2 regions of the Stenotrophomonas sp. P5_A9 genome follow, and region 1 is predicted to be linked to the other one. Evidence: riboswitches for the same ligand, from Rfam matches in the RefSeq annotation. Region 1 holds a riboswitch; the other holds the start of a gene.
The links. Region 1 has a riboswitch for glycine ahead of gcvP (aminomethyl-transferring glycine dehydrogenase). Riboswitches for the same ligand answer to the same signal wherever they lie in the genome.
Positions count from the first base shown of each region.

Region 1 (6,721 bases):
CACGTCCTCAGCGCCGATGCCGGAGGTCTTCTCCAGCGGACGCACGTCCAGGATGCACTCATGTGCCACCAGGCCATTGCGGCCGGTGTACAGGGTCTTGAAGTGCGGGGCCAGGCGCTTGGCGATGTAGTTGGCGTTGAGCAGCGCGACCTGGGTGGCCTTGCGCAGGCCGGCGGTGCCCATCAGGGTGATGTACATCCAGCTGATCGGCAGGATCGAGGCGCTGCCGAAGCTGGCCGCGCTGACCATGCCGACATCGCCTTCGCCGCCCAGCACCTTGGGCAGGAACGGCGCCAGGTGCGACTTGACCGCACACGGGCCCACGCCCGGGCCGCCGCCGCCGTGCGGGATGCAGAAGGTCTTGTGCAGGTTCAGGTGCGACACGTCCGAGCCCCACTTGCCGGGCTTGGCCACGCCGACCAGGGCGTTCATGTTGGCGCCGTCGGTGTACACCTGGCCGCCGTGCTTGTGCACGATTTCGCAGATCTCCACCACCTCTTCCTCGAACACGCCGTGCGTGGACGGGTAGGTGATCATCAGCGCGGCCAGGCGGTCGCTGTACTTCTCCGCGTTGACGCGGATGTCGTCCAGATCGACGTTGCCGTTGGCATCGGTCTTGGTCACCACGACCTTCATGCCGCACATCTGTGCCGAGGCCGGGTTGGTGCCGTGCGCCGAATCCGGGATCAGGCAGACGTCGCGATGGCCCTCACCGCGCGAGCGGTGGTAGGCGCGGATCGCCAGCAGGCCGGCGTACTCGCCCTGCGCGCCGGAGTTCGGCTGCAGGCTGACCGCGTCGTAGCCGGTGCATTCCACCAGCATCGCTTCCAGTCCGTCGATCAGTTCCTTGTAACCGGTGGCCTGGTCGGCCGGGGCCAGCGGATGGATGTTGGCGAACTCCGGCCAGGTCACCGGGATCATCTCGGCGGTGGCGTTGAGCTTCATGGTGCAGCTGCCCAGCGGGATCATGGTGCGATCCATCGCCAGGTCCTTGTCCGCCAGCGAACGCAGGTAACGCAGCAGTTCGTGTTCGCTGTGGTGGGTGTTGAACACCGGGTGGGTCAGGAAGTCGCTGGTGCGCACCAGGCCGGCCGGCAACGCATCGGCGGTGGCCGCGTCCAGCGCGTCCACATCGACCGTGGCACCGAACAGCTGGCCGAGCGCGACGATGTCGGCGCGGGTCGCGGTTTCATCCAGGCTGATGCCGACCGCATCGCTGTCGATCGCACGCAGGTTGATGCGTGCGGCCGCGGCCTTGGCGTGGATCGCCTTGGCGTCGACGTCCTTGACGTGCAGGGTGTCGAAGAAATGCTCGCCCACATTGACGCCGGCAGCGCGCAGTGCGCTGGCCAGGATCGCGGCCAGGCGATGGGTGCGGCGGGCGATGCGGGTCAGACCTTCCGGGCCGTGGTACACGGCATACATCGAGGCCATCACCGCCAGCAGCACCTGCGCGGTGCAGATGTTGGAAGTGGCCTTCTCACGGCGGATATGCTGCTCGCGCGTCTGCAGGGTCAGGCGGTAGGCGGCATTGCCCTGCGCGTCCACCGAGACGCCGATCAGGCGGCCCGGCATCGAGCGCTTGTAGGCGTCGCGGCAGGCCATGAAGGCGGCATGCGGGCCACCGAAACCAAACGGCACGCCGAAACGCTGCGAGTTGCCGACCACGATGTCCGCGCCCCATTCGCCGGGGGCGGCGATCAGGGTCAGCGCGAGCAGGTCGGTCGCCACCGCGACCAGGCCGCCACGGGCGTGCACGGCATCGGCCAGCGCCTTGTAGTCGCCGATATGGCCGAAGGTGTCCGGGTACTGCAGCAGCACCCCATAGGCTTCGGCCTCCATCGCCTCGGCCGGGGTGCCCACGCGCAGCACGATGCCCATCGGCTCGGCGCGGGTGCGCAGCAGTTCCAGCGTCTGCGGGTGCACGGCGTCGTGCACGAAGAAGGTGTCGGACTTGGACTTGGCCGAACGCTTGGCCAGGGTCATCGCTTCAGCGGCGGCGGTGGCTTCATCCAGCAGCGAGGCGTTGGCGATCTCCATGCCGGTCAGGTCGGCGCACAGGGTCTGGAAGTTGATTAGCGCTTCCATGCGGCCCTGCGAAATCTCGGCCTGGTACGGGGTGTAGGCGGTGTACCACGCCGGGTTTTCCAGCACGTTGCGCAGGATGACGTTCGGGGTCAGCGTGCCGTAGTAGCCCTGGCCGATGAAGGTGCGGAACACCTGGTTCTTGTCGGCGATGGCGCGGATCTTGGCCAGTGCCTGCACTTCGGTCAGCGACTCGGGCAGGTCCAGCGGGGCCGGCGACTTGATTCCGGCCGGGACGATCGCATCGGTCAGCGCGTCCAGCGAGGCGTGGCCGACCACGTCGAGCATCTGCGCGATTTCAGCGTCGTTGGGGCCGATGTGGCGTTCGACGAACGCGTGGCTGTGTTCAAGCTCGCGCAGGGAAGGAGTGTTCTGGGACATGGCTGGCATCTCGAAGAGTGGGCACGCACGTTCGGAAGGCAGCCGGGGCCAGGGCGTGTCGCGGGCGACAGCGATCCACCGGACCTTGCGGTCTTCCTGGGTGCCCCTCTGTCCTTTTGCCTGAGAGTTTAAAAGCGCGCATCTGCGTGCTTCGTGCCCCTTCGGCGCCGGCAATGGGCCGGTCTCTCCAGAGTTTTGGTACGGGTGGTATCGGGCCTGAGCGATTACGGGCGTTGCGCCTTCGGCAGCGGGTGTCCGCTTCTCCCACCATGGTGCCCGCCAATTATAGCCCAGCGGCTTTCTCTGCTGCGTCCCCATGGCACATGAATACGGGGTGGTATGGGCGCCCCTCTCGGGCCTCCGGCGATGGTGCCCGGCGGTACAAAGGCCTATCATCATCGGACCCTCGTATTCATCTGGTGCCGCCCGTTCCGGGCTTGCGCCCGCCGTGCAGTGCGCACGGCCCAGACGGAAGACCGCATGACGCCCGCCTCACCCTCGACCCGCCGCCTTGCCCTGCTGCTCGCAGGCCTGGCGATGTTCGGTCCGTTCTCGATCGATACCATTTTCCCGGCCTTCCTGCTGCTCGGCGACCGCATGCAGGTCGACCAGGTGGCCGTGCAGCAGACCATCAGCGTGTACCTGCTGTTCTACGGCCTGATGAGCCTGGCGCACGGCCCGTTGTCCGATGCGTTCGGACGCAAGCGGGTGATCATCGGCGGGCTGGTGCTGTTCATCGGCGCCTCGATCGGCTGCGCGCTGTCGCGCGACATGACCACGCTGCTGGTGTTCCGTGCGCTGCAGGGCGTCACCGCCGGGGTCGGGGTGATCGTCGGCCGCGCAGTGATCCGCGATCTGTACCACGGTGCCGACGCGCAGCGTCTGATGAGCCAGGTGTCGATGATCTTCGGCGTCGCCCCGGCCATCGCGCCGATCATCGGCGGCTGGATCCTGCTCGGCGGCGGCGACTGGCCGCTGATCTTCTGGTTCCTGGTGCTGTTCGGCGTGGTGCTGCTGCTGGCCACCGGCAAATGGCTGCCGGAAACCCACCCGGTCCAAGCGCGCACGCCGCTGTCGATGCGCGAACTGCTGCGCAGCTATGTGCGGATGGGCTCCAACCCGCGCCTGCTGCGCCTGGCCGCGGCAGGCGCGTTCAATTTCTCCGGCATCTTCCTGTACATCGCCTCGGCACCGGTGTTTGTGATGCAACACCTCAAGCTGGGCGAGGGCGGCTTTGCCTGGTTGTTCATCCCCACCATCGGCGGCATGACCGTGGGCTCGTTCCTGTCCGGCCGCATGGCCGGGCGGATCGTGGCGCAGCGGCAGATCGCGATCGGGTTTGCGTTGTGCGCCGTCTCGGCGCTGCTGAACGTCGGCTACGTGGTATCGGTACCGCAGATCGCGCTGCCGTGGGCGGTGATGCCGATTTTCCTGGGCGGCGTCGGCATGGCCTTGATCTTCCCGATCCTGGCGCTCGCCGTGCTGGACATGTACCCGCATCAGCGCGGCCTGGCCTCCTCGATGCAGATGTTCATCCAGCTGATGATCAACACCGTGGTGGCCGGCGTGGTTTCGCCGATGCTCAGCAGCAGCCCGCTGCACCTGGCCTTGGGCTACGCGGGCTTCTTCGCCATCGGTGGCAGCTTCTGGTACTGGGAGCGGCACTGCGAGCGCCGCCGTGACGTGCTGACGCCGATCGAATAAGCGCACGCGCACGCTACGATGGCGGGCGACGCGGGCGTGGCCGGCGTGGTGCTGGCGATCCGGCGGCACCTGGTCAGGGCTGCGGCATCGATCGGCAGGCCATCACCGTCATGGGCTATCGGCGCCACGGCAAGGTGCGGGACCGAGCCGGGCGGCGGCCCTCAACGGGCCCGGCCGGGCCCGTGCGGTATCCTTTGCGCTTTGATGCAGTCCGGACGTTCCAGATGTCGACCACCTCCAAACTGCGCCGCGACATCCGCCGGCGCCGCGAAACCCAGGCTGCCAACCGCGAGCAGGCCGCCACCCCGCCGGTGGAGCCGCATGCCGAGCTGCGTGACCAGCAGCGCACGCTGCTGGCCGGCATCGTCCGCCGCGACGGCGAGTGGGTACTGGGCATGGATGGCCGCATCGCCGGCCAGACCCCGAGCGCGGCGCGCGTGCTGGCGCTGATCATGCAGGCCGCCGAACTGCACGAGCGTCAGGGCACGCCGGTACGCCTGGTCTACTCGGACGCCCTGAAGGATGCCGCGCATGCCGAAGCAACGGCCGACGGCAAGGATTTCGAGCAGTTCAAGGTGGAACTTGCCGCCAGCCTGAAGCGTCCTGCGCATTCCTGAGCGCGGCGTTCGGATCCCCGCGGCCTCGTCATTCCCACAATGCAACCGTTCATCCGGGTAGAGCCACGCCATGCGTGGCTGCCTTTCGCACCGACGCCGATAGCACCCGACGCGCGCTGCGCGTTTGCCGAGCCTGGCTCGGCACTACCGACCACAAAAAAAGCCGGCCCATGGGCCGGCTTTTTCGTTCATCGACGTGCGCGGACGGTCAGCGTGCCACAGGGGCTGCCGTTGCCGGCGTGGCCGCCGCGGTGGCGCCCGGGGCCTGCCAGCCACACATCTGGCCCTGATTCTGCTGCTTGAGCCACTCGTTGACCGGGGTGAAGTACTCGATCATCGGGCCGGCATCGAGCTTGTCGCCGCCGGTGATCTCGCGCAGCGTGGCCTGCCACGGCTGGCTGGCACCCTTGCTCAGCATCGCCCAGAACTTCTGCCCGGCTTCCTTGTTGCCGTAGAAGCTGCACTGGTGCAGCGGGCCCTTGTAGCCGGAGGCATCGCACAGGCCCTTGTAGAACTGGAACTGCAGGATGCGTGCCAGGAAGTAACGGGTATACGGGGTGTTGCCCGGGACATGGTACTTGGCACCGGCGTCGAAGAACTCCTCACCACGTGCGCTGGCCGGCGCTACGCCCTGGTACTTGGCCTTCAGGTCCCACCACGCCTGGTTGTAATGGTCCGGCGTGATCGAGCCATCGAACACCCCCCAGCGCCAGCGGTCGATCATCAGGCCGAACGGCAGGAACGACACGCCGCTCAGGGCCATGCGCATCTGCGCGTTGATGGTCGCCTCGCGGCTTTCCTGCGGGGTGTCGACCAGGCCGATCGAGTTGAGGTACTGCGGCGTCATCGCCAGCACGATGGTGTCGCCGATCGCCTCGTGGAAGCCATCGTTGGCACCGCCCTGGAACAACGGCGGCAGCGGGTTGTAGGCCAGGTCGTAATAGATGTGGCCCAGCTCGTGGTAGATCGTGGTGAAGTTCTCTTCGTTGGGCTTGATGCACATCTTGGTGCGCACATCGCCCTCCATGTTCATGTCCCACGCGCTGGCGTGGCAGACCACGTCGCGGTCCAGCGGCTTGATGAACTGGGTCTTGTCCCAGTACGACTTCGGCAGTGCCGGCATGCCCAGCGAGACGTAGAAGTCCTGCGCACGTTCGGTCATCTGCTTGGCGGTGCGCAGTTCGGCCTCACGCTGGGCCTTGTACAGCGCCTCCACGTTCGCACCGCTGCCGGCCTTGGCCAGCGCGCCGCTCAGGTTGGCCTGGTACTGCTTTTCCAGCGCGGCGGTGATGTCCAGGCTGCCGGCGCCCGGGTACGGTTCCAGCTGGTCCCACAGGTTGGACCAGTCCTGCTGCCACATGTTGCCTAGCAGGTGGGCGGCGATCATGCCGCCCCCGGTCTCGGCCTTGTCCTTGCCGTAGGTGGCATCGAGCTTGCTACGTGCGTAGCAGTGCAGCTGCTCGTACATCGGCTTGACCTGTTCCCACAGGCGGTCGGTTTCCGGGCCGATCTGCTCCGGTAGCATGTCATAGCCGCTGCGCCACATCTGGCCGGCATCGGCGAAGCCCATTTCCTTGGCGCCTTCGTTGACCAGGCCGACGAAGCGCTGGTAGTCGGCCCGCATCGGCTTGGTGGTGGCGTGCCAGCCCTGCCAGGCGTCGAGCTGCTTGTCGTAGTCGCGGCTGCGCGCAAGGACCTGTTCCAGGTCGCCGAGCTGGCGGCAGCTCTGCGGGTTGGCGTCGTCGGTGCAGTATTTGCCCGAGCCGTAGGCGCCTTCCATGCGGCTGGCGATGCGGGTGAGCTCGGACAGCTTGGCCGGGTCGCGCGGGGCAGGCATGGAGGTCATGAGCTTGAGCAGGTGGATCTGGCGCTTGGTGTCTTCGCTCATGGGCTGGCCGTCGTACCTGGCGGCCTGGGTGATCCAGCCGTTGAGG
Region 1 covers NZ_JBFULC010000041.1:18,866-25,586, reverse strand. The annotation lists gene gcvP (aminomethyl-transferring glycine dehydrogenase) at 1-2,466, opposite strand, end outside; glycine riboswitch at 2,565-2,667, opposite strand; gene AC1DR7_RS13675 (multidrug effflux MFS transporter) at 2,947-4,170, shown strand; gene AC1DR7_RS13670 (hypothetical protein) at 4,395-4,787, shown strand; gene AC1DR7_RS13665 (M2 family metallopeptidase) at 4,996-6,721, opposite strand, start outside.

Region 2 (6,721 bases), on a different contig from region 1:
CCACGCCTTCGCCGAGGCCGAGCTGCAGCAGCGCGAAGCGGCCGGTTTCCCGCCATTTGCGCACCTGGCGCTGCTGCGTGCCGAGGCCCAGCAGGTGGAGCATGCCAACGCGATGTTGAGTGCGGTGCGCGGATTGATTCCCGAAGAGGCGGCAGTGGAGCGCTACGGTCCGATGCCCGCGCCAATGCCGCGCCGGGCCGGATACCAGCGTACGCAGCTGCTGCTGTCGGCGCCGGCCCGGCGCCCGTTGCATGGGGTGCTGGATCTGATCACGCCGCAGATCCATGGGTTGCCGCAGGCGCGGAAGGTGCGCTGGTCGCTGGATGTGGATCCGACGGATCTGTATTGAGGCGGTCGCCTCGGTACAGACCCATTGCGCGCGCCATCCTGTGCTTCAGGTCAACGCAGTCATTACGCCGCGCTGATACGCCGGCCGCTGTTTGAGGCGTTCGTACCAGGCGGCCAGGTGCGGCAGGTGCGGGCGCTGGATCGGCATTTCGAACCAGGCGTAGATGAAGGCGCCGAGCGGGATATCCCCCATCGCGAAGTCGTCGCCGGAGAGCCACGGCTGCCGCGACAACGCGTCATCGGCCATCGCCAGCAGTTCGCCCGAGCGCACCAGCGCCGCGGCGATGCGTGCTTCATCGCGGTCGGCCGGGGCGGTGCGCAGCGTGCCCCAGAACAGATCGCGGAACACCCCGGCGAAGGTGGACGTGGTCCAGTCCATCCACTTTTCCGACTGCGCGCGGGCGACTACGTCTTCGGGGTACAGCGTGCCCAGCGCGTACCGCGCCGACAGGTAGCGCACGATGGTGTTGGATTCCCACAGCGGCAGGCCATGGTCTTCGATCACCGGCACCAGCCCGTTGGGATTCATCGCGCGGTATTCGGGCGACTGGGTGCCGCCGAACGCGCCGCCGACCTGGATCGACTCGTACGGCGCCCCGATTTCCTCCGCGCACCACAGCACCTTGCGCACGTTGCTTGAATTGTGGCGGCCCCAGATCTTCAGCATGTTGGATGTCCCAGTCGCAAGAGGCGTGGCACCGGGCCGCGCGGTGCCGCTACGATACGCCGATCGGCGGCGTGGCCGTCACCTCAAGGATGAAATGGAATGTTCACCCAGTTCCTCGAAATCGGCTTGTTGTGCGTCGGTGTGGTGATGTTGGTGGTGGGCTACCGCCGCAACCATCGCAACCTGATGCTGGCCGCGGCCCTGGTGCTGATGTCCTTCGGGACGCTGCAGGACTTCAGCCGTGGGGTCATCGACGGCTACCAGAGATCCGATGCGAAGACGCTGTAGTTCGATTCTGCCCCCGGTGTTGCCTCACCCGTCCAACCGGATGCCTGCCGTGCACGCGACCCGATGCAGGCGTTACTTGGCCGGCTTGGCCGCACTCTTCTTCGGCAGCGCGCGCACGTAGGTGGATTTGCCGTCCTTCTTCATCTCGAACAGCCCGGTGGCGGCCAGCAGCTCGCTCAGCTTGCCATAGCCGTAATTGCGCGAATCGAACGAGGCCTGGTTGCCGATCTGGCTGCCGACCGGTCCCAGGTGCGACCAGCCATCGTCGGCCTCGGCCGAGGCCACCGCACTGCGCAGCATCTGCACCAGGCGCGTGTCGCTGCGCAGCTCCGGGCCACTCTTGCGCGGGCGCGCTTCCTCGTTGCCATGCTCCACCTCCACGTCGGCAGCCAGGTCCTGCCCGAGCGCTTCCAGGTAAGTGAACTTGGAGCAGGCATTGACGAACGGTTCGGGGGTTTTCTTTTCCCCGAAGCCGTACACCTTGACCCCGTCGGTGAGCAGGCGCATCACCAACGGGGTGAAGTCCGCATCGCTGGATACGATCGCAAACCCATCCAGGTTGCGGGCGTACAGCATGTCCATCGCATCGATCACCATGGCCATGTCCGAGGCGTTCTTGCCGCGGCTGTAGGCGAACTGCTGGATCGGCCGGATCGCGTAGGCATGCAGCACCGATTCCCAGCCTTTCAGCGACGGACTCTTCCAGTTGCCGTAGGCGCGGCGCACGTTGGCCACGCCGTAGCGCGCCACTTCGGCCAGCACCACGTCGATCTTCGACGAGGGCGCGTTGTCGGCATCGATCAGCAACGCGATGCGCTTTTCCGGCTCGGTCATCTCAGCCTCCACGGCACTCAGGACATGGCCGCCGGCAAGCGCGACGGCCCCTGAACCCAGTATCTGTCATCCACGTGAATGTTCCGCTTCACGTGCGACGATAGAACGCGTCGACCATGTCCCCCATGGGCCGGACGGCCGGCCCCCAAGGAGTCCCTGCATGACCCGCGATCCCCTGCCCCACCTTGTCATCATCGGTGGTGGTTTCGCCGGCCTCTGGGCCACGCGCGCCTTGGCCGGCGCGCGCATCCGCATCACCCTGGTGGACCGCCGCAACCACCATCTGTTCCAGCCGCTGCTGTACCAGGTTGCCACCGCCGGGCTGTCCGCGCCGGACATCGCCGCGCCGCTGCGCCACATCCTCGGCGACCAGCGCAATGTGGAAGTGCGCCTGGGCGAAGTCACCGCGATCGACAAGGACTCCCGCCAGATCATCCTGGCCGACGGCAGCCACCTCGGCTACGACACTCTCATGCTGTGCACTGGTGCCACGCACGCCTACTTCGGCCACGACGAATGGGCCGCCGATGCGCCCGGCCTGAAGACCCTGGACGATGCGCTTGCACTGCGCCGCAAGCTGCTGCTCGCCTTCGAGCGCGCCGAGGCCGAGCCCGATCCGGCGCGCAAGGCGGCTTGGCTCAGCTTCGCGGTAGTGGGCGGTGGCCCGACCGGCGTCGAGCTGGCCGGCACCCTGGCCGAGATCGCCCGGCACACGCTGCGCAATGAATTCCGCCACATCGACCCGGCCAGCGCCAAGGTGCGGCTGGTGGAAGCCGGTCCGCGCGTGCTGTCGACCTTCCCCGAGGTGCTCTCGCTCAAGGCCCGCCGCCAGCTGGAAAAACTGGGCGTGGAAGTACTCACCGGTACGCCGGTCAGCGACATCAACAGCGATGGCTTCCAGCTCGGCGATCACTTCGTCCCCGCGCGCACCGTGGTGTGGGCTGCCGGCGTGGCCGCCTCGCCGCTGGCGCGCACGTTGGACGTCCAGCTGGACCGCGCCGGCCGCGTGCCGGTGCAGCCAGACCTCACCCTGGACGGCCATCCGGAAATCTTCGTCGCCGGCGACCTGGCCGCGCTCAGCCAGGCCGACGGCCGGCCGGTGCCCGGCGTGGCGCCTGCGGCCAAGCAGATGGGCAAGCATGTGGCGGCGATCATCCGCGCACGGTTGGAGAACAAGCCCGCGCCCGGGCCGTTCAAGTACCAGGACTTCGGCAACCTGGCCACGATCGGGCGCATGGCCGCGATCGTGCACCTGGGCAGGCTGCAGTTGTCCGGCGTGCTGGCCTGGTGGTTCTGGCTGGCCGCGCACGTGTTCTTCCTGATCGGCTTCCGCAACCGCATCGTGGTGCTGCTTAACTGGGCGGTGGCATACTGGAGCTACCAGCGCAGCGCGCGGATCATTTTCGGGGATGACCGTGAGGATCGGCGGAGGAAGGCCATCCCGTCTGCGCCCGATCCGGATGAGACGTCATCGCGATGATCAGGATGTAACGCTTGCCCGGAATGTGCGAGGTTGTTCGGTGACACTGGACGGGCTCATTGCTTCGGCTTGCTGTACCACAGCGCATTGACGATGACCCAACGCGCGCCGAAACGGCCCATGTGGAAATAGTCCACGAACCATGGCGTTTCCAGCCGCACCGAGGCGGCGTTGCCGGTCACGTCCAGCACCCGGCAGCTGCGGTTCCACTGCTCCTTCGGCGTTTTCAGAGCGCCCTGCCGGGTCAGCCCGACCAGCTCTTCCTTGGACATCCGCCGCAGCCCGAGCCGCTCGTCCGGGGTATCCCCCAGGATGGCGCGCTTGGCTAGGTCCGGGTGCAGCGAACGTGCGACGCGCTGTGGATCGGCTTCGAGCTGGCCGTCCACGTAATCGAAACAGGTCGCCTCGATGGCCGCCAGCGTGGCCGGATCCGGAACGATTGCGGCGGGCGGGGCGGTTGCGGCGGCGGCAAGGATCAGGAACAGGGCGGACATCGGTGCTCTCCGGCAGGTGCGCGAATGAAGGGCGGGGTCGCGTGCAGTACGTGGCGTGCTGAAGGGCGTCAGCCCTGCGAAACGCACCCCCACCCATCCAGCCGTCCGCTGTAGGGAATGGCTTCGGTACCCAGCAGGCCTTCGAAGCCGGCGATGTTGTGGTGGGTCGGCACCATCAGCGGGTGCACCAGGATCTGCCAGGGGAACTCGTCGTTGCCTTCGTAGCGGGCGAAGGACACCTTCTGTTCGTTCTTGAGCAGGTGCACGGCAAAGGCAATGGCCACGTCTTCGGTGGGGAAGATCAGCGCGAAATCCACCTCGCGGGGAATCGACAGGTCATCACCGTCCTGCAGCATGTTCCACAGCACATCGCCGTTTTCGTCTTCCGGGTACAGGATCAGGTCGCGGGACATGGCACTCCAGGGGTTCAGCAGGCCGATCACCGGCAGATGCACGATGGTATGTCGGCGGCGAACACGCGAACAAGCGACGCGCGGCCCGCAGCGTCCGGCGCTACGCCGATTCCACCGCCTGCAGCCACGCCAGCTTGCGCGCCCGCGGCTGGCGCTTGAGCTGCCATTCGGCCTTGGAGGCGGTGGCGCGGTCCGGGTAGGCGCGCATCGCCAGCAGCTTCACCGGCGGATTGGCGCGGGTGTATTTGGCCCCCTTGCCGTCCACATGGGCCTGGAAGCGGGCCGCCACGTCGTTGCTGATGCCGGCGTAGTAGCTGCCGTTGCGGCATTCCAGCAGGTAGACGTACCAGGGGGCGGGTTCAGCGGGCATACCGGGATTATCCACCGGCGCGGGGTCGCTGGCTGCTAGAATCCGGCCCGGATGCAGGAGAGAGGCGCCGCGCTGGCGCCCGCCGAAGGCGCAGGCTCCCATAATCGCTCAGGCCGGTGGCTGCACAGCCACCAACCATGCATCCGACACGCCGATCTGGAGAGAGGTCTTCAATGACCCGCCGAAGGGGCACGTGGCCTTGGCCACTGAACTCTCAGGCAAAAGGACAGCGGGAGCGGCAACGGAATCCCATCCCACGACAGTGCCCTGCGCTGGCGTGTGGTGTGCGTGGTTCCGTCCTCGCCTGCCGTTGCCCGGAGTTCCCGCCATGCTGCTCTCCCTGATTTACCTCATCGCCATTTCCGCCGAAGCCATGACCGGCGCACTGTCGGCCGGGCGGCGGCGCATGGACCTGTTCGGCGTGGTGATCATCGCCTGCGTCACCGCGCTCGGCGGCGGCTCGCTGCGCGACATCGTGCTGGGCCACTACCCGCTGGGCTGGGTGAAACACCCGGAGTACCTGGGCTTCACCATCTGCGCGGCCTTGATCGCCACCTGGGTGGCGCGCTGGATGCACCACTTCCGCCGCACCTTCCTGGTGCTGGACGGACTCGGGCTGATCTGTTTCACCCTGATCGGCTGCGCGGTGGCGCGCGAGGCCGGCCACGCCGCACCGATCGTGCTGATCTCCGGGATGCTGACCGGCGCCTTCGGCGGCGTGCTGCGCGATGTACTGTGCAACGAGGTGCCGCTGATCTTCCAGAAGGAACTGTATGCGGTGATCACGCTGTTCACCGGCGCGGCCTACTTGGGCCTGCTGGAACTGGGCGTGTCGCTCAATGCGGCCACGCTGTGGTGCCTGGGCGGTGGCTTCCTGCTGCGCCTGCTGGCGATCCACTTCAACTGGGAAATGCCCAAGTTCGTCTACCGCGACGAGGTGCATTGAACGGAACGTTCAATGCACCTGTAGCGCCCGGCCGTTGGCCGGGCGACCTTGTACCGGCCAACGGTCGGTACCGCAGCGTTCATTGCATCCCATGACCAAGGGCATGTGAGCGCAGACTGCCGCACGCGGTAACATGACGCCCCCGACCCTCCCGGGTCGGCATCCAGCCACGCTGCGGCATTCGACCAGCGGCCCCGCCAGACAACCCCACTTCGCCCCGCCTGCCCCCACGGGCCGGTAAACCATGGACGCGTTCGCCGTATGGCGCACGCGCAGGATGCCCCATGTCTGCCCCGCTGCCCTCGCGTTCCCGTCGTCTGTTCAAACCGCTGTTGGTCGTGGCCGTGCTGGCCGCCGCCGCCATCGCCTGGCGCGTGCTCGCGCCGGCACCGGCCGCCGACGCGGCGCCTGCCGCTGCCGCCACGCCCGTCCGCGTGGCCACCGTCGTACGCGAGGACCTGGTGGTACGCCTGAAGGCGCTGGGCACCGTCACCCCGTTGCACACGGTGAGCCTGCGCAGCCGCGTGGATGGCGAACTGCTGCGGCTGTCGTTCCGCGAGGGCGAGCACGTCAAGGCCGGCGCCCTGATCGCCGAGATCGATCCGCGCGCCTACCAGGTGGCGCTGTCGCGTGCGCTGGGCACCCAGCAGCAGAACCTGGCCGAGCTGGACAACGCCCAGGCCCAGCTCAAACGCTATGAAGAACTGCAGCGCAGGCACTTCGTCTCCGCGCAGGACCTGAGCGACCAGCAGAGCAAGGTGCGCCAGCTGCAGGGTCGTCGCCAGACCGACCAGGCCGCGGTCGATGAAGCGCGCCTGCAGTTGCAGTACACCCGCATCACCGCACCGGTTGCGGGCCGCATGGGCCTGCGCAACGTGGAC
Region 2 covers NZ_JBFULC010000013.1:12,612-19,332, reverse strand. The annotation lists gene AC1DR7_RS05865 (primosomal protein N') at 1-349, shown strand, start outside; gene AC1DR7_RS05860 (glutathione S-transferase family protein) at 395-1,015, opposite strand; gene AC1DR7_RS05855 (hypothetical protein) at 1,115-1,303, shown strand; gene AC1DR7_RS05850 (NYN domain-containing protein) at 1,376-2,137, opposite strand; gene AC1DR7_RS05845 (NAD(P)/FAD-dependent oxidoreductase) at 2,298-3,617, shown strand; gene AC1DR7_RS05840 (nuclear transport factor 2 family protein) at 3,674-4,111, opposite strand; gene AC1DR7_RS05835 (ribonuclease E inhibitor RraB) at 4,180-4,524, opposite strand; gene AC1DR7_RS05830 (GIY-YIG nuclease family protein) at 4,625-4,894, opposite strand; glycine riboswitch at 4,939-5,032, shown strand; glycine riboswitch at 5,041-5,132, shown strand; gene AC1DR7_RS05825 (trimeric intracellular cation channel family protein) at 5,223-5,840, shown strand; gene AC1DR7_RS05820 (MdtA/MuxA family multidrug efflux RND transporter periplasmic adaptor subunit) at 6,125-6,721, shown strand, end outside.
Region 2: another riboswitch for glycine. It lies ahead of AC1DR7_RS05825 (trimeric intracellular cation channel family protein); the one in region 1 lies ahead of gcvP (aminomethyl-transferring glycine dehydrogenase).